DNA from 2 places in the Nitrincola sp. genome. Region 2 is predicted to be linked to the other one. Evidence: predicted binding sites of a transcription regulator. Region 2 holds the regulator's gene; the other holds the start of a gene.

The links. The regulator FNR, encoded in region 2, switches genes on or off when oxygen is low (the NO sensors DNR and NnrR bind a similar motif). The targets are predictions, from matches to a motif close to TTGATNTANATCAA.
Region 1: ACN0R1_RS19095 (cytochrome-c peroxidase) is a predicted target of FNR. The motif match lies at 1,975-1,988, and genes of this name have one in related genera.

The regions. Positions count from the first base shown of each region.
Region 1 covers NZ_JBLXDN010000046.1:13,492-19,015, forward strand. Annotated here, with positions in the region: gene ACN0R1_RS19085 (di-heme oxidoredictase family protein) at 1-604, opposite strand, end outside; gene ACN0R1_RS19090 (imelysin family protein) at 614-1,888, opposite strand; gene ACN0R1_RS19095 (cytochrome-c peroxidase) at 2,134-3,273, shown strand; tRNA gene ACN0R1_RS19100 (tRNA-Arg) at 3,233-3,308, opposite strand; gene ACN0R1_RS19105 (flagella synthesis protein FlgN) at 3,360-3,845, opposite strand; gene flgM (flagellar biosynthesis anti-sigma factor FlgM) at 3,854-4,165, opposite strand; gene flgA (flagellar basal body P-ring formation chaperone FlgA) at 4,290-4,988, opposite strand; gene ACN0R1_RS19120 (chemotaxis protein CheV) at 5,051-5,524, shown strand, end outside.
Region 2 covers NZ_JBLXDN010000003.1:60,744-75,658, reverse strand. Annotated here, with positions in the region: gene ccoG (cytochrome c oxidase accessory protein CcoG) at 1-914, shown strand, start outside; gene ACN0R1_RS03815 (FixH family protein) at 989-1,504, shown strand; gene ACN0R1_RS03810 (heavy metal translocating P-type ATPase) at 1,527-4,031, shown strand; gene ccoS (cbb3-type cytochrome oxidase assembly protein CcoS) at 4,031-4,231, shown strand; gene ACN0R1_RS03800 (sulfite exporter TauE/SafE family protein) at 4,224-4,892, shown strand; gene hemN (oxygen-independent coproporphyrinogen III oxidase) at 4,954-6,342, shown strand; gene fnr (fumarate/nitrate reduction transcriptional regulator Fnr) at 6,452-7,219, shown strand; gene ACN0R1_RS03785 (adenine phosphoribosyltransferase) at 7,263-7,811, shown strand; gene ACN0R1_RS03780 (recombination-associated protein RdgC) at 7,817-8,731, shown strand; gene queE (7-carboxy-7-deazaguanine synthase) at 8,783-9,415, shown strand; gene ACN0R1_RS03770 (bile acid:sodium symporter family protein) at 9,412-10,305, opposite strand; gene ACN0R1_RS03765 (cation diffusion facilitator family transporter) at 10,805-11,989, shown strand; gene gorA (glutathione-disulfide reductase) at 11,986-13,353, opposite strand; gene xthA (exodeoxyribonuclease III) at 13,537-14,352, shown strand; gene ACN0R1_RS03750 (universal stress protein) at 14,346-14,915, opposite strand, start outside.

The DNA.
Region 1 (5,524 bases), on a different contig from region 2:
CATATTTCAAATCCGTGATGCTGTAGTTGGGTTGGCGTAGTGTCAGGGTTTCACCATCAGCAAAGTGAAAAGGGATTTCGTCGTAGCTCAGGGTAAAGCGCCCCTCAGCTGGAATGCCTTGAATGGAAAAGTCCTGCAGTTGAGTGCCGTAGGTCGGTTCTGGAATAACCCCGGATTGTCCTGAATCCAATGCGTGCCTATCCTGGTCATTTTGTGCCGGAATACTCAGGCGCAATAGCATCGACACAGCATTGTAGTTGTCTTGACTGGTATCCGGTGTATGTCCACGACCATTATTGGTATGGCAGCGCAGGCATGAACGTGAATTGAACAGAGGCCCCAATCCGTCACTGGCTTTGGTTGATGCTGGCGCAGAGACCCATATTTTCTTGAATAGGCTTCTACCCAGGGTGAACATCATCTGTTCACTATCAGCTAGTAGAGCGGATGGGTGAGAAAAGGCTTTTTCATTTCGTGCCACCTGTGCCGTAGCTTCTCCGGCCGGTTGCAATTCTGATGTCTGATAGACAGGCGTGTTACCGGCTGCCGTAGAGGCAGCCAGTAGCAGACTGAATCCCAGCGTATTCAATCTTTGTTGAGACATGCGTGATACTTAGCCGTTAATAACTAGGTCAGGATTGTCCAGGCTGTCCGAACCTTCCAGTTCGATGCCGTCCAGCTCAAGTGCATTGATAGCCTTCTCGATAGAACGGGTCTGTGTAGTCAGCTTGTCAACCAGTTGTTGTACCAGTGCATTACCTTCAGTATTGCCTGCACCAATCAGTACATCGAAAGTGTTGCCTTGGGCGGCAGCATCAACAATGGCCTGGGCGGCCGCCTGGGTTTCAGCGAGCTCGGATGAGAGCTGCTGCTCAACTTCAGGTGCACTGGCTTTCAGCATGTCGGCCAGTGATGCGCCTTGCACAACAGAGCCATCGACACGGGTGTACTGGCCCTGAAATACGTTATTTATCCCCAGTACGTCGTAGAAGTGTGAGTTGTGGGTATTGTCTGAAAAGCAATCGTGCTCTTCTTCTGGGTCATGCAGCATCAGACCGAGCTTAGTGCGTTCACCAGCCAACTCCCCGTAGGAAAGACTACCCATCCCGGTCAGAATTGTTGCCAGTGCACCTTTTTCACCTTTATCAACCAGCTGCACGCGGGCTTCGCCGCCCTCTTTCCAGTTATCAGCCATCTCTTCCAGATCAGAAATCAACAGGTCTGTGGCGACAGACAGGTACTGGCGGCGACGATCACAGTTTCCGTCGGTGCAGTTTTCCAGGCTAAAGTCGGTAGCAGGTCTTTCGCCGGCACCTGGCTCGGTACCATATAGATCCTGTCCCCAAAGCAAAAACTCGATGGCGTGATAGCCGGTCGCTACATTCGCTTCAATCTCATCGATTTCATGCAGGGTTTCTGCCAGAAGCTCTGCAGTAATTTCTGTCGTATCAACAGTTTCATTGCCCAGTTGAATCGATGTATTAGCAATGACATTGGCGGTGTACAGGGCATTTTCATCAGACATGTCGCCGTAGCTGCTGCTATCGACATAATCAATCAAACCTTCATCGAGAGGCCAGGCATTCACACGACCTTCCCAGTCATCCACTATCGCGTTACCAAAGCGGAATACTTCGGTCTGTTGATAGGGGACACGGGATGCTATCCAGGCTTCACGGGCAGCCTGCAGTGTTTCTTCACTGGGGTTGGCTAACAGACTATCAACTTTGCTTTTGAGTGCTTGCGCCGTGGTGACGGAGTCACTGTAGCCGGCTTCGGCTATGTCGGCATAGGTCTTCAATACAGCGGCAGGCTCGGCTGCGATAGCCTGGTGAGTGGCACCCGCTAACGCGAGACCTACATAAAGCAGGGTTAGTGTGCGTTTCATAACTTTCTCCCTCGTTCGATTTGAAAAACATCCTATATGATAATCATTATTGTTACAATTAACCATGTTGTTTAGTTTAGTTGATGCTGATCTGTATCATGTTTTCTTTTAAAGTGCCGGTATATAGTGCTTTTCTTGAGGGTGATTTTACGGTGCTGCTGGAGTTAGCGGGAGTGGAAATGAAAAAAGTAAGTTTTACTAGCCTGTCAAATGTGGCTTTATTACTGGCCGCCTCGAGTGTGTTTATGCTGCCTGCTTTGGCAGATGATTCCGTGGCAACAGGGGGGTCTTCGAATAAGGAGCAGTTGGGGCAGGCGTTGTTCTTTGATCCCATCTTGTCAATGACACGCAGCCAGTCCTGCGCGACCTGTCATGCACCGGATAAGGGGTTTTCAGACCACCGTGGAGAGGGTGTCGCGGCGGCAGTTTCACTGGGTGATGATGGTAAATCGCTGGGAGACAGAAATGCTCCCGCTATCGGCTATGCGGCTTTTATTCCACCTTTTCACCGCAATGATGATGGGGTGTATGTGGGCGGACAGTTCTGGGATGGTCGTGCATCCACTTTGGTCGATCAGGCAGAAGGGCCGCCGCTTAATCCTATTGAAATGGCATTGCCGGATAAGCAGACACTGGTGACCCGTTTAGCAGAGCATCCGAGCTATCAGCCACTTTTTGCTGAGGTCTATGGTAGCGATATTTTTCATAACGCTGACGCTACTTATAGAGCTGTGGCTGATGCGATTGCCAGCTTCGAGCAAACGGCCTTGTTTGCGCCCTTTGATTCAAAGTATGACCGCTATCTTCGCGGTGAAGTTAGTCTGACGCCTGAAGAAGACTTGGGAATGACATTATTCTTCTCACAGCAGTTTACTAATTGCAATCTGTGCCACCAATTGCAGGCTTTGCCGGGCAGTGAGCAGGAAACTTTCAGTAATTATGAGTTCCACAATATCGGCGTACCCGAAAACACCGATTTACGTGCATTAAATGCCGTCACTATGCCAGATGAAGGCCTTTTTGCTCACCCAGATGTGTCAGATCCACTGCAACGAGGTAAATTCAAAACGCCAACGCTACGCAATGTGGCCGTAACCGCGCCCTATATGCACAACGGTGTTTTTAAGGATCTGCGTACGGTGGTGTTGTTCTATAACAAATACAACAGCCGTAAAGCATCTATGCAGATTAACCCGGAAACCGGTGAGCCTTGGAGGGAAGCTGAAATAGCGGAGAATTTGTCTCTGGATGAGTTGGAAACAGGACCGGCCTTAGATGATCGGCGTGTGGACGCCCTGGTAGCCTTCTTGAAAACCCTGACAGATCAGCGTTATGAGCATTTATTGGCCTCCCCGCAGGGACTTGAACCCCGATCTGACCCTTAGGAGGGGTCCGTTCTATCCAGTTGAACTACAGGGAGAAGGCGCGGGTATTGTACTGAGAATTGGCCTGGCTGACCAGTGTGAGAGGCTTAGGCTTTACCTATGCTACGTTGTGCAGCGTAATTGCCTTTGCCGCCAGCCGGATCATAAAGCACATTGGAACCCTGATGTCCCTGTAACAGGGCCAGCAACTGGTCAACATTTTGTTTGCTGCGAGCCAGAATCTGCTCATTACGTTTGCTGGTTGCACGGACATCATTGAGCTGTTGCTTGAGCTGTTGCCAGTCAGATAACACCGCATCTCGCAGTGAGCTGGGCAGCTCTTCCGAAAAGTCTTCAAAGCCAGCCTCTGAGGGGGAGTGTCCAGCCAGGGTTAATGTCTGGTTACGCTCACGGATGTTCGCTTCAATCTTGAGCAGCAACGCATGCTTGTTTCGCGTGGTTAGTTTCAGCCCTTCAAGATCGCGTTGTTCGAGTACGGCGTGTTCTTGCTCAAGAGCCTCTTGCAGTGAGTGGAAAAGCACACAACCCTGACGGGTCAGGGTTGCGAACTGTTCGTAAAGATCTAATGACATAGATTTGATCAACTAAAGAGTTTTTCGAACTGTAATACTTTATCGGCAATACGTTCATTGCTGATGTTGTAACTACCGTCTGCAATGGCGGCTTTTATTTCAGCCACTTTCCCTGCATCAAAATCTGAACTGTCATCAGCCTGCAATTTGGCAGATTGCAGAGCCTGGGCGGCATCGCTAAGACGAACAGTATCCGCTTTGGTTGCGGGTGTGTTACCGGCATTACCTTGATTTTCGGGCTTGGCAGACGCTTGCTCTGTCTGCTTGCCGCGGGCGGCTGTCGTCTGGTTGGAGGACAGGCCGTTCAGTTCAATAGCCATCCTGAATCACCTCGTAAACTGGTTATGCTGTAGTTATCGGTCAGCCGTTTATTTTCTTTAATGTTTTTTTATTATTTTTGCAGCTGCACAGCATGAATCGTCACAGTATAGCAACAACCGGTTGTTAAGGCACTTGAACGACACCCGGTGCTGTGATGACTGCCCGTATTTCTATGCCTGTTTGTTCGTTTCTGACCCGTATTTGCTCGCCTGTCAGGCCATCTTCCAGCGCGATGCCAGATGTTCTGATTACCAGAGACCCGCGCCGAGACTCTAGCGATACCTGATCGCCTCGGGAGACGGTCAGTGCATGCTCAACCATACGTGAAGATATAATCTGATCACTGCCCATCGGGCGCCGCACCTGCTTACCCACAAGGTCCTGTTCCCGAGTGAAATAGTCGCCATTCATGCGTATTACATCCTGTTCGACTATACGTATATCAGAGGGCGCTATACGAGTGTTGCGGGCCAGCGGGCGACTTGTCACAATAACATCTACGAGCTGTTTTATCTGGGCGGTAACAAATAAGCTCCAAAAGGAAGGTGCATGGCAGGTAACTTTTGCTGTCACCCGCTGCCCACTATTAAACGGCAGGCTGATTTCGAGGGGGGTCTGGCAGCGAGGCAGGTCCAATGCAGGATTTACTGGATTAATTGTTGCTTCAATCCGGCTTTCTGGCGATCGTGTGTTAAACTCATAAATGAGGGTGTCATGAACCTGTTGTTCGATATCTTCAGGCAGCATTCTGGCGCTAACAGCCGTCGCAGCCAAAAAAGTAGCCAAAAACAATACAACTAGTGTTAAATTAACAGTATTCACGCGTATCCTGTTCCATCGGGGAGATGCAACTCTGTTTAAGTCGGCTTGAGGTTTATTGAATCATGTCAGGTATATTGGATAGTGTAAACCTTCGGACACAGATGGTCGGTCAAAACCGTCTCGAGCTTTTGTTGTTCGGTCTTGAAACCTCACAATGCTATGGCATTAACGTGTTCAAGGTGCGTGAGGTGCTGCAGTGCCCGGAACTCACTGAAGTGCCCCGAAAAACCTCTGTCATCAAAGGTATGGCGCATATTCGTGGTGAGACAATACCCGTGCTCGATTTGTCTGAGGCAATTGGTCGTCCTCCGGTTCCCGCCGAAGAGGAAGGGGGTTGTTTTCTGATAGTTGCTGAGTACAACAAGCGCACCCTGGCCTTTTTGGTCAGAAAGGTAGACCGTATTCTGAACACCAATTGGGATCAGATCATGGCACCTCCTGCCGAAATCGGATCAGATAACTATCTGACAGCGGTGTTTGAGTTTGAAGGTAAGCTCATCGAGATTATCGATGTTGAGCAGATTCTGGCAGATATT
Region 2 (14,915 bases):
CGGCTTCAGCTATCGCCTTTGTGGGTTATTTCACTCCGATTCGTGAACTGCTGCCCAGCATTCTCAGTGCTGATCTAGGGCCTTGGGAGCTTTGGTGGCTGGGTTTTCTGACCGTTGCCACTTACGGTAATGCTGGCTGGTTGCGCGAGCAGGTCTGTATCTACATGTGCCCTTATGCCCGCTTTCAGAGTGTTATGTTTGACCAGGACACGCTGATCATTTCGTATGACGAGGCGCGCGGTGAAAAGCGCGGCAAGCGTAAAAAAGATGCTGACTATAAAGCTGAAGGTCTGGGTGATTGCATCGATTGCTATGCCTGCGTTAACGTCTGCCCGGTTGGTATCGATATCCGTGACGGCTTGCAGTATGAATGCGTTGCTTGTGGCGCCTGTATTGATGCCTGCGACGAAATCATGGTGAAAATGGGCTACGAGCCTGGTCTGGTCACCTATACTACTGAGCACTCCCTAAACGGAAAACCAACCAAGCTTTTACGCCCACGCTTGATGGGCTATCTGACAGCGGTGGTGATTATGTGTTCAGCGTTTGCTTACGTACTCTCAAATCGTGTGCCGATTGAGTTTGAAGCCATACGAGACCGTGGGGCATTGTTTAATGAAGTCAGCGGTAATTTGATTCAAAACGTATACACGCTAAAAGTTGCCAACAAAGAACAGGTAGATAGGCGCTACCGAATCACAGTAGAAGGCATTGACGGACTGCAAATGGTGAACGAGCCTGAGGTCAATGTTAGTGCTGGCGAATTGCTTAATTACCCGATTCGAGTTCAGATAGAGAAAAATAAACTCAGCACGGCGAACTCTTCGATTGTTTTCACTGTCGAAACTGTGGATGAGCCTAAAGTCAGCGCAACAGTTGAAAGTCGCTTTATGGGACCGCCACCATCACGGTAAAGATAAACCCCCATATTATTTTTAAGTATACTAGGCGGCAATTTTCTTGCCGCCTGGTCCTATGAGGTCTTTTAATGAGTCAAAATGCAGTTCAAATTACCCCTTGGTACAAACAACCCTGGTTGTGGTTTATTCTAACCCCCATACTGGCTGCCATGACTGTTGGCTTTATTATGCTGTCGGTTGCCATTAACCAACAACGAATCGATCCACCTCTGAGTAAAGAGTTTGTCCGTGATGGCCGTGGTTATGCTGTGGATGAGTCGATGCTAGAGAACGCCAGGGCTCTGGGTTTAAGCGCCAATTTGACGTTGGATACACAAACAGGTGAAGCGATGCTCACCATGCAGGGGGATTTGCCTGCCGATCTTTCCACGCTGGAATTACACATTAAAGTGGGCGCCAACCAAGAGCGTGACCATGTTATCATTCTCCATCGACTGGGTGACCTACATCAGTTCAACGGCAGTCTGACTCACCCCATTACAGCCCGTTCAACCTTTATGCTGATATCACCTGAAGGTGAGTGGAAAATCATGCACGTTGCCCACCCCCCTTTTGATGACAAAGTCCTGACCCTTGTACCCTAGCAGGACCGAACGGAAGTAACTGATGCAAGCAGTCAACCGAAACACAGATCCAGAACAATGTTTTCACTGTGGCTCTGATATCCCGCCAGCAAGTCACTACTTCACTCGGATCAATGATGAAGACAAGCGCATGTGCTGTCCTGGCTGTCAGGCAGTGGCAGAGACAATCGTTGCGGGAGGCTTGGATAATTTTTATCAGCATCGTGGTAATGAACTCAGTCCTACTACAGCCGACTTATCTGAGATTGCATCACTTACCCAAGAATTAGCGCTTTATGATAATCAGGAAGTTCAACAAGCCTTTGTCACTGGTCACAATACTGATACGCATACAGCAACTCTCGTTATTGAGGGTATCAGTTGTGCGGCCTGTGTCTGGCTGCTGGAACACCACCTGTCAAAGCAACCCGGTGTAATCAAGTTCAGCGTGAATTTGACTAATCACCGCGCCCGCCTGGTCTGGCATCCGGATGAAACCAAACTAAGCCAGCTATTGGCCGAAGTGATTCGGATTGGTTACAAAGCTCACCCTTATCACCCAGACAAAGAAGAGCAGTTACTGGCCCAGGAAAGTAAGCGCTCCATTATACGTATGGGGGTGGCGGGCATCGGATCCATGCAGGCGATGATGTTTGCCGCCGCCATTTATGCCGCTGATATTGCTGGCACTGGCATGGATGAAAAATATGTCTTGCTGATGCGCTGGGCCAGCATGGTGGTAGCAACACCAGTTGTGCTCTATGCCGCACTGCCTTTTCTAAAAAACGCGTTTCGCGACCTCAAAGCCAAGCATCTCACCATGGATATTCCTGTCTCCATTGCCATTTGGGGAGGTTATATTGCCAGCGTTTGGGCCACCTTATTCAACACCGGTGATATCTATTTCGAATCAGTTACCATGTTTGCTTTTTTCCTGCTTATCGGTCGCTTTATGGAAATGAAAGCCAGGCAACGGACAGGACGGGCGGGTAATGCATTACTTAATCTTATTCCTGCCAGCGCCCTGCGCATTACTTCAGAGGGTGAAGAAGAACTGGTGGCAGCCAGCTCACTACAACCTGGGGATAGAGTCCGTATCAAGCCAGGACAAACGATTCCCGCCGACGGATTAATCATCAAAGGCTTCTCTTCAGTAGACGAATCTGCGCTGACCGGTGAGTATATGCCGATCTCGAAAAAGCTTCAGGATCCACTGGTAGGCGGTACTATCAATATAGAAAATCCGATAGAGATGCAGGTCAGCGCGGTAGGGCAACATAGTCGTATATCATCGATTGTCAGACTGCTGGACCGTGCTCAAAGTGAAAAACCCTATGTGGCCCGTGTAGCTGACCATATTGCGCGCTATTTTGTTGGCGCTACGCTGATCGTTGCAGCGTGTGTCTCTACGGCCTGGTACTTTATTGAACCGGCAAATGCTTTCTGGATCACTCTCTCCGTATTGGTTGTGACTTGTCCCTGCGCCCTATCACTTGCCACCCCCACGGCACTGACAGCCGCAACAGGCACACTCCGACAACAGGGTTTGCTAATCACCCGAGGTCATGTGCTGGAATCGTTCAGTAAAGCCACACACATCATTTTTGATAAAACCGGCACGCTCACTGAAGGTCGTTTAGCCATTCAGGAAACACATCCACTGAACGGCACGTCGTCAGCCGATGCACTGAACTGGGGGGCTGCACTTGAGTCTCTGTCTGAACATCCTATAGGGCGTGCTTTTACACCTTGGTACACCGCGGCTGCAGAAGCCATTCAAGTGACTGTCGGCCAGGGTATAGAGGGGAGCATTGAAGGCAAGCGCTACCGTATCGGCAAACCCGACTATGCCATGCAGTTATCAGGACAAGCCTTGCCAGCCATGCCAGACCAACAACGTCAGTGGATACTGCTAGCGAATGAATCTCAGGCACTGGCCTGGTTTGCGCTGGATGATCAAATCCGTCGCGAGACCCGCCAGGCTATTCAAGAACTCAAATCACTGGGATTGAGTATTGAGATACTCACGGGTGATACATCGCCGGCCGTGCAGCGCATAGCTGAAAAGCTGGATATAGATCAGATCAATAGCGGCATGAGTCCTGAACAAAAACTGGAACATATCCGTAATCTTCAAGCTGAGGGTAAGCAAACCATCATGGTGGGCGATGGCATTAACGATATCCCGGTACTGGTTGGCGCCCAAACCTCGGTATCTATGGGAGCAGCCACTGACTTGGCTAAAACCAATGCTGATGCGGTACTAACCAATAACAACCTGCAAACCCTTGCAGAAGGTATCCGTTTGGCACGCAAAACCCGCACGATCATTAAAGAAAACTTGGGTCTCTCACTACTCTATAACATCATTGCCCTGCCAGCCGCCGCCTTAGGCATGGTGCCACCCTACATTGCCGCGATCGGCATGACTGCCAGCTCGCTGATTGTTACCGGAAATGCTATGCGCCTGGCTCGCCGTGCCAGGAAAACCCAAAGTACTCAGGTCGCTCCGCTGCCTGAGTCAGCTAAAGCCAAGGCAGGTATCTGATGGAAATTATCATTATTTTGATTCCAATCGCACTGATTTTGACGGGATTAGCCTTCTGGGCTTTTTTCTGGAGTGTTAACAGTGGCCAGTTCGACGATTTAGAGTCTCCCGCTCACAGCATTCTGTATGACGATGACGAAGACATGATCCCGGATGACGCCAAAGTAGATCCAAAGAGCAGCCGAAAGTCGGATGAATGAACCGCTGCTGCTAACCACAGCTTTCCTGATCGGGCTACTCGGTAGCACCCACTGCATCGGCATGTGTGGTGGTATTGCCGCCAGCGTTGGCTTGAATACACTGGGTGGTAAATATCCGGCCTGGTCGATACTGCTGGGGTATAATCTTGGCCGCATCGGCAGTTACACCCTGGCAGGAGTTTTAATAGGCGTTGCAGGAGCAATGGTTGCAACAGGCATCACAGGCCTGATACTGCAAACCTTTGCAGGCATACTGCTGATTGCCATGGGGCTTTATGTTGGTCAATGGTGGTTTGGTATTACCCGACTGGAAAAGCTCGGCGGGCATCTATGGCGACATATCCAACCCTATGCGGCCAGGATTCTTCCTGTTCGCAACCCACACCAAGCCATTTTATTAGGTATACTCTGGGGCTGGCTGCCCTGTGGTCTGGTATATAGTACATTGCTCTGGTCATCGGCTGCAGGTAGCTGGCAACAAAGCGCCCTGCTGATGGCCGCATTCGGACTGGGTACGTTACCCGCCATGTTTACCACTGGGCTGCTTGCCCGTCAGGTCCGCAGCATTATGCAGAAACGTCTGACCCGCCAGATAGCAGGCGCATTGATTATTGGCTTTGGTATCTATACTTTGCCACTCAGCAGCCTGTTCAATCTGTAGAATCAGTAGACTGGCGTGTAAAAAGTTTTTAAAGATTGATTGAATTGAGGTATTTTTGGTGATAAACGATAGTCGCATTGTATGGGATATGGATCTGATTAAACGCTACGATCTGTCAGGCCCACGCTATACTTCCTACCCGACAGCAGTGCAGTTTGATCCAGCACTTTCACCAGCCGCTCTGATCAGCGAAGGACAGAACTCAGCCGATAAAGCTGCGCCTTTGTCGCTGTATGTGCATATCCCCTTTTGTGCCCATGTTTGTTATTACTGTGCCTGCAACAAGGTCATCACCCGAAACCGTGACCGTGCTCAACCCTACCTGGATACTGTTTACCGCGAAATGAAGCAGCTATCGCAATGGTACAGTGATGACCGGATCGTGGATCAGTTGCACTGGGGTGGTGGTACACCGACGTTTATCAGTGATCAGCAGATGGATGAGCTGATGTCTGCTTTACGCAATCAATTCAATTTGCGTAATGATGACAAGGGTGACTATTCAATCGAAATCGACCCACGTGAAGCCAGCCCGGAAACACTGGAAGTACTGCGCAAAACAGGCTTCAACCGAATTAGCTTAGGGGTACAGGACCTGGACCCTAAGGTGCAGAGTGCCGTCAATCGCGTCCAGCCATTGGAACAAACCCAGGCCGTACTCGACAAGTCGCGTCAGCTGGGTTTTTCATCCATTAATATGGATCTGATTTACGGCCTACCGCATCAGTCAGAACAAAGTTTTGATGACACCCTGGATGTAGTGATCGGCATGAACCCCGATCGACTGTCAGTGTTTAATTATGCCCACCTCCCGGATCGCTTTCGCTCTCAGAAGCATATCAATCCTGACGAACTGCCCAGCCCGGAAACCAAGCTGGCAATACTGCAAAACACCATCGATAAGCTGCTGAATGCAGGTTATGTCTATATCGGCATGGACCACTTCGCAAAACCCGATGATACCCTGGCACTGGCCCAAGCAGCGGGCCAATTACATCGCAACTTTCAGGGCTACACTACACATGCTGAATGTGACTTGGTCGCCATGGGGGTTTCTGCAATCAGTCAGATCGGCCGGGTTTATTACCAGAATGAACATGACCTCGCCACCTATACACAAGCGGTGACACAACAGCAGCATGCCATCAAACGTGGTGTCTGTCTGAGTGATGATGACATTGTCAGAGGTGCGGTAATCAACCAACTGATTTGTCACTTTGAACTGAATCCTGCGACAATCGAGCAGCGCTTCAGCCTGAATTTTGATCAATATTTTGCCGCAGAATTAGCAGAACTTCAGCAGTTTGAAGCCGATGGTCTGATTCAGCGTCAAGGTCGCCAGATCAGCGTCACCCCTTCGGGTCGACTATTGATACGCCGTATCTGTATGGCATTTGATGCATATATACCGAAACAGCAGCCAACACGAGGCTATTCACGCATTATATAACGTCGGCTTTAGCAGAATAAGCTGAACTATTCTGGTGCAGCCTTCACCCTGCAGCAGAAATGTTACATAATGGCAGCTATAATTTTGAGTTCACGGGGAAGGCAAGCAGATGGAAGATAAAAAATCGACAGGTAAGCTCCACAGCCTGAATCAGGTTCATTGCAGCACCTGCAGTTTGAGTTCTCTTTGCCTTCCGGTATCACTCAACATGACCGAGATGGAACGGCTTGATACGATCATTGATAAAAGCCGACCCTTGAAAAAGGGTGATCATCTTTTCCGCCAGGGTGATGCATTTGGCAGTGTCTATGCCATTCGTGCCGGTTCGGTTAAAAGCTACAGCATCACTGATGACGGTGAAGAGCAGATCACCGGTTTCTTTTTTCCGGGTGAACTGGTTGGCCTGAGTGCTTACGACACATCGACCTATCCTGTCTCAGTGAAAGTGCTGGAAACCACCACCGTGTGCGAGATTCCCTTCGAACGCCTGGATGAACTGTCAGGGCATATGCCTGAACTTAGACGTCAGTTACTACGCACCATGAGTAAAGAAATCTGCAACGATCAACAGATGATGATGTTGCTGTCGAAGAAAAATGCCGAACAACGTGTAGCCAGCTTTCTACTCAAGCTTTCGCAGCGTTTTCATGAACGCGGCTACTCACCCAGTTTTTTCCGCTTATCCATGTCACGTAACGAGATAGGCAACTATCTTGGGCTGGCAGTCGAAACCATCAGCCGTATTTTCACCCGCTTCCAGACTTTAGGACTGATCCATGTAGATGGCAAAGAAGTCGAAATTCTGGATAACGGGAAGCTCAATGAGCACTCAGGCGAAGCACAAACGACTGATAATGCCTGCAAAAGCAGCCGCTAATCAGCACATTTATCAGTTGAATCACTTGCCTTCGGAGACATAAATGTCCTACGACGAATTTTATATCAAGTCGGTGATCCGCTCGATCCCTGACTGGCCTGAACCCGGTGTTGTTTTTCGTGATGTGACGCCAGTGTTTAAAGATCCCAAAGCCATGCGCATGGTGTGTGATGCGTTTATCCAGCGGTACATGAACACGGATATAACCCACATAGCCAGCATTGATGCCCGGGGCTTTATTCTTGGGTCAGTGGTTGCCTATCAGTTGAACCTGCCGATGATTCTGATCCGCAAGAAAGGTAAGTTGCCCGGTGATACTTTGTCACAGGAATACAATCTTGAATATGGCACAGCGGCCATCGAAATGCAGACAGACGCACTGCAACCAGGACCCGAGGCCAATGTACTGGTGTTTGATGACCTGATTGCAACGGGTGGCACAGTCATGGCCGCGTTATCCTTGATCAACAAGCTCGGCGGTAAGGTACATGAAGTCGCCGCACTGATTGATTTACCCGATCTGATGGGCTCTCAGAAAATCCAGGACAGCAATGTCGCCGTATTCAGTCTGCTGGCTTATGAGGGCCTGTAACAACCATGAACAGCTTTAAAAATTTGCTCTGCTACCGTTTTGAACCCGATTCAACCCTGTCACCGGAAACCCTCGAAAAAGCGCTTTCAGAACACCCTTTCACCCCCTGTGGACGCCATGAGTTACAGCGCAGTGGCTGGGTGGCGCCCTGCCCTTTTGCTGACTCACTGGTATTCACCAGTAGCGGTTATATGCTGATCACCCTGTTACGGGAAGAACGCATACTGCCAGCCAGCGTGATTCGTGATGAGGTGCAAGAGCGGGTCAGTCGTATCGAAGCGACCGATGCGCGCAAAGTCTACAAAAAAGAGAAAGACCAGCTTAAGGATGAAGTAGTGCTGGAGCTGCTCCCGCGCGCTTTCTCCAAACGACAGAGCTGCCGCGCCCTGCTGATGCCAGAGCAAGGCTGGCTGCTAATCGACTCAGGTAGTTTCAATCGGGGTGAGCTGTTGCTGAATGCGTTACGTGAAGCTCTCGGTTCACTGAAAGTAAAACCGCTTAACGTTAACCAGGCTCCAGCCAGCGTGATGACACAGTGGTTGCAAGATATCAACCAGGTCAGCAGTGGCTTTGAAGTGGATGATGAATGTGAGTTACGCGATACTTCAGCTGAAGGGGGCGTCATTCGTATCAAGGGGCAGCCTCTATTCAGTGACGAAATACGTGCCCACCTGGATACTGACATGCAGGTCACCCGCCTTGCAGTCACCTGGGAAGAGCAACTGAGCTTTGTGCTGCATGCCGACCTGACCCTGCACCGCCTCAAACTGACGGACCAGTATAATGAACAACTGGAACACGATCGTCCAGAAGATGAAGTGGCCGACTTTGATGCCGCTGTTACCCGCATGGGGCTGGAAATAAGCCGTTTGCTTCCGGCGCTGGCCAGCAGCTTCGGTGGCGAACCGGTCAGCGATTAATCTACCGGGAAACCTGATCACTAACTCGACAAAAAATAGCAGAGTGCAGTCATGTACAGCGTAAAAGAAAGTTTTTACACCCTGCAGGGAGAAGGTGCCCACGCGGGCCGCCCAGCTATTTTCTGTCGTTTTACCGGCTGCAACCTCTGGTCTGGACGTGAACAAGATCGTGCCTCAGCCGTGTGTAACTTTTGTGATACTGACTTTGTCGGCACAGATGGACAGAACGGCGGTAAGTTTGCTACGCCAGAGGCTCTGGTAACCCACCTGAAACGCTTTTGGCCACTCACCACCACCGAACCCCCTTATCTGGTTTGCACTGGTGGTGAGCCTGCGCTACAGCTGGATCAAGCACTGGTGGATGCCTTGCACCGGGAAGGATTCATCATTGCCGTAGAAACCAATGGCACCAAACCCCTGCCTGATGGCATCGACTGGATCTGCGTCAGCCCCAAAGCGGATACCCCCTTATATCTGCAAGGGGGGGATGAGCTCAAACTGGTTTATCCCCAGATCCAGGCCCTACCGGAGCGTTTCGAACAGTTGCATTTCAACCATTTCTATCTGCAACCCATGGACGGCCCAGCTCAGTCAGCCGCACTGGCGGCCTGCATTGACTATTGTAAAGCCCATCCGCGCTGGAAACTCAGCCTGCAAACCCACAAGCTGATTGGCATAGATTAACTACTGACAGCCAACTGCTTCAGAACGCCAAACAGCCACGCACGATTACGCCAGACAATCAGCAGCATGGCTGGCAGCTGCATCAGCACACCATACACCAACGCACTGGCCGACATTTCTGGACTCTGCAGCAAGGTGCTGGTCACCAATAAGGCCGTTCCTGCATTCTGTAGCCCCACCTCCACCAACAGAGTAATCTGCTGCGGCTCATCCAAGCCCAACATCCTGGCAAGAATATAACCCAGGCTCATAGCGGCCAGCACCAGAATTAATACTGGCAGCGCAAGTTGTGGCAGCAACACGATCAAGCGATCCCAACTGCTAACCACCAGCAAAATAACCGTCATTAGCATCAGGATCAGAGCCAATGAACGAAACAGCGATCGAAGTTTATGATTCAAGTTGGGGCAATACTGGCCAAACAACATACCCAGCACAACCGGTAGTAGCGTTATTAATACCATCTGCCCAATAGCCTGAATTACAGGAAAACGAACCAGTGTGCTTTCCAGTGATAACCAGGTTAGGATCAAGGCGGTCAGTAACGGCAAGGTAAACGGAATAATCAGGCTATTAATGGCTGTCAACGACACTGACAGCGCCGCATCCCCCCTGGCCAGCAGAGTGATGGCATTCGACGTGGCTCCACCGGGAGCAAACGTCAGAATCATAAGACCTGCTGCTAATAAGGGTGGCAAATTAAACAACTGCACCACGATCCATCCCAGCAGGGGCAACATCAATAATTGAGTCAGGATACCCAGAAAAACCGGAACAGGCTGCCGGGCAACACGCACAAAATCCGATAGTTTAAGTGACATGCCAACACTGAGCATGATGACGAACAGGGCAAGGGGCAGAAAGATCTGACTAACCAGTGTGGCTTGCATAAAGTAAACCCGCTTTTAGCTTTTCTGAATGATGCAAAAATTTTAGCAGAAGCACCGGCTAAATGCTGCATTGCAAAAAACTTTTTGGCTTTTTAGGCCCTTCTAAATGGCCGCTCTCAGACGCTGAATCCCGCAGTATATATAGGCTGTATAAGCCTACTCACAACTTCTGTGGATAACCCTGTGCAAAGAACGCCGATAAGTGTTTTTTAACCCCGTTTTCACACGCCCCAGCACAGATTGATTAATAATTAACCACTTATTTATTAGCAACAAAATCAAATGGTTACACTATTATTTTACGACTTATTAAGATTTTCCGGATTGAGTTTTGATTTTTTCCGTTTTTGTGATGATCTTTCGGCTGTCAACCCTTTTATCAAATGTTATTCACATTTTATTTCATTCCCGTGTCGGTTTTATTTCTAACCATTCATGATGGCAGCTCAAGCTGACACAGGGTAAGATATGGCTTTTCACTCATGCGGTTTTTTTACAGATGCGCGACACATCCGATCAGCGACAGGCGGCAGCTCAACGAATCAGCATCATTGGAGCCATCGTCAATGCACTCTTAAGTGCGCTGAAGGTGATCGGTGGTGTTTTGACCGGCTCGACTGCACTTATTGCCGATGGGTTGCACTCGTTGTCTGACATGGCCACCGACATGATGGTCATATTTCTGCTGGGCATTTCTCACAAGAAACCAGACAAAGAACACCCGTGGGGACATGGTCGATTTGAAACACTAGGCACAGTATTTCTGGCCGTTATTTTACTTTCAGTTGCCGGCTTCATGACCTGGGACAGCCTCAAGTTACTCTTTGCGGGCGAGATTCCTTCACCACCGACCTGGCCAGCACTGATCATTGCCGCCATTTCTATTCTGGCCAATGAAGTACTGTTTTTCTATACCCTGAAAGTAGGTAAGGCAAACCACTCCAACCTGATCATAGCCAATGCCTGGCACCATAGAACTGATTCCCTGTCATCAATTGTCGTCCTGATTGCCATAGCCGGAGCTATTCTAGGTGTTTGGTGGCTGGATGCGTTAGCGGCCGTACTGGTTGCGCTGTTAATCGCCAAGATAGGTATCGACCTGCTACTGAAAAGCCTGGCCGAACTGGTTGATACCGGGCTACCACAGGAACGCGTCAACCAGCTTCGTGAAACAGCGCTGTCGGTTGAGGGTGTGATAGATGTACACAACTTCAGAACCCGCATGATGGGGGGGCAAGGACTGCTGGAGATGCATCTGCAGATACCCGCTCATATGAGCGCCTCTGAAGGACACTTTATCGGTGATATCGTCTGTGCCAAACTGAAAAACCGGTTTGATGACATAGGTTACATCATCTATCACATCGACACCTATGACGATGAGTTAATACCCGATATTGCGCAACCACTGATGCCTTCACGTAACGAGGTGGAAAACCACCTGAACGCTGCCATAAGTCGATTATTAGGTGATTGCCCAGCCTATGAGCTGACTATTTACTATGCCCCCAAGTTCATCGAACTCGAAATCAAGTTTAGCCACGAGATCTATCCGTTACTTGAAAACACCGGATTGACTGCCCAGTCGCTGGAAACTAATTTACAAGAGGAGTTGCAAAGCTTGAACTGGTTCCGAAATATTCGTATCTGGCTGCCAGTGAACGACAGCCAGGTCGAAACTTAACTGGTAAAAGGGGCTGAAGGTTCACGCATCGTAACAAACTCCTCAGCCGCGGTAGGATGTATGCCAATGGTGGCATCAAAAACAGCCTTGGTTGCACCGGCCTTCAGCGCTACAGCAATCCCCTGAATGATCTCGCCTGCTTCGGCGCCGACCATATGCACCCCGAGTACTTTATCTGTGTCACGATCGACCAGCAGCTTCATTAAGGTGCGTTCATCACTGCCGCTCAAGGTATGTTTCATCGCCCGAAACTCTGAACGATACACATCCACTTGAGGGTAGCGCTCACGTGCCTGTTCCTCGGTTAAGCCCACTGTGCCGATGTTCGGTTGGCAGAACACCGCCGTGGGAATCAGCTCATAATCCACCGCTGGATTTCCCTGCGCATAGAGCGAGCGAACCAGGGCCATCCCTTCAGCCAGCGCCACAGGCGTCAATTGCACCCGATCAATCACATCCCCGACAGCATAAATAGAAGGCACCTCCGTCTGGAACTGATCATTCACCACCACCGCCCCTTTAGCGCTGAGCTGAACCCCGACCTGCTCCAGCCCCAACCCTTGGGTCTTGGGTACACGGCCGGTTGCATACATGATCTGATCAACCGTTTCCTGGTGGCCGTCATCGAACTGCGCAATCAACTTACCCTCAGGCGTTTTTTCTATCCCGGTCAGGTTAGTATTGAAATGCAGCTGCACCCCTTTTTTAGCGACCTCACGGGCGGTAAACTCACGCACTTCCTGATCAAAACCTTTCAGAAACAGATCGCCACGATGTACCAGATGGGTTTTCGCACCTAGCCCTGCAAAAATACCGGCAAATTCGATAGCGATATAGCCTCCCCCAACAACGATGACTTTGTCAGGAAAATTATCCAGATCGAACACTTCATTGGAGCTGATGATGTGCTCAGCCCCAGGAATGTCCGGTACGAATGGCCAACCGCCCACAGCAACCAGAATACGTTCAGCACTGTAGGTTTTACCTCCCACTTTAACTTCGTGGGGGCCTACTACTGTGGCGCGTTCCTGAATCAGCGTGCAGCCGGCGTTCAACAGCATCTTTTCATAGATACCGTTCAATCGGCTGATCTCTCGGGTTTTGTTGTCTCTCAGTGTCGGCCAGTCAAAGCCTAGCCTCTCAGCCTGAAGGCCAAAACCGGCGGCTTCATGAAAACCTTCAGCATAGTGCGAGGCGTAGACATAAAGTTTTTTCGGTACACAGCCGACATTGACACAGGTGCCTCCCAGGTAACGCTCTTCTGCAATCGCAACACGCACGCCCATGGACGCCGCCATACGCGCGGCTCTCACACCACCCGACCCAGCGCCAATAACAAACAGATCAAAATCAAACTGACTCACGACTGACTCCTCAGGTTTTCAGAATAGTGATTAGGATACACGCTGCAACCTGACACTGACCAATCTAGTTAGGCTAAAAAACCCATTAATATTAACTATCAATAAAAACTCCTCAATCAGTTTGCCGGATCGACCTAAGCCTTTTAGAATGGGGCCTCTTATGACAATCCAAGAGTGAGCTTTATGAAACTGGTTTCGTTCAATACCAATAGTATCCGTATGCGTATACACCAACTGGAAGCGCTAATTGAGACTCATCAGCCGGATGTAATTGGCATACAGGAAACTAAAGTGGCTGACGAAGCCTTCCCTCTGGCTGAAATCGAAGCACTGGGTTACCACGCCTATTTCCATGGTCAAAAAACTCATTACGGCGTATGCCTGCTTTCCCGCCAACCAGCCCTAAGAATAGAAAAAGGCTTTCCGGATGATGATGACATAGCACAGAAGCGTATCATCACCGGTGACTTTCTCAGCGCCTCGGGAAAAACCTACACAGTGATCAATGGCTATTTCCCACAGGGTGAAAACATTGAACACCCGATTAAGTTTCCAGCCAAGCGCAAGTTTTATGCTGATCTGCTGAGTCTATTAGAGACTCAATACTCAACCGAACAGGCACTGGTGGTGATGGGAGATCTGAATATCTCGGCTGAAGATATCGATATCGGCATAGGTGAACCTAACCGTCTGCGCTGGCTCAAGACCGGCAAGACCAGCTTTCAGCCGGAAGAACGTGAGTGGTTATCCAAGTTGCATCACTGGGGTCTTCAGGACAGCTACCGTAAAGTGCATCCACACAAAGACGACAAATTCAGCTGGTTTGATTACCGTAGCAAAGGCTTTGAAGATGATCCCAAGCGCGGTCTGCGTATTGATGCCATCCTCACCACGCCGGTATTAACCCAAGCCTGTATCGCAAGCGATATCGATTATGCCGTACGTGGCATGATCAAACCTTCTGATCATGCCCCTGTCTGGTCGGAGTTTGACTACTGAGCGGCGTCCGGCTTTAACACCAGCACATCACAGGGTACGACATCCAGTACCCTTTCCACACTACTGCCCAACAGCAGACGATCCAGCATGCCTCTGGCAAGTGACCCCATTACCACCAGATTCATGCCCTGATTGCGAACGAACTCGGGTAGTTTTTGGTGGATTTCGCCTTCAATCACGTGCAGCAATGACAGATCAAACTCGGGATCAAACTCTTTGACTACCTGTACTAACCGTGCTTCATGCTCTTCTTTAACCCGCACTTGCATCGACTCAAAATCACCGATGACAGTGTCATCAAAAATAGCTGACTGAGGGACGGAGGCATAGGTATGCAATATATGCAATTCAGCTCCCAGACTCTCGGCCAGTAGCCGAGCTTGAGCCAGGATCTCATGATCCATAACGGCCGCTTTATCATGTAGATGGAAGGGATCTATCGCTGCCACCAGGCGCATACGATCCGGCCAGGGCCGCTCTTTACACAACAGCAAAGGTACCTTGGCTTCACGCAACAGTTCCCAGTCCTGGGGTACCAAAATGCGATGCAACAGGTGCGGATG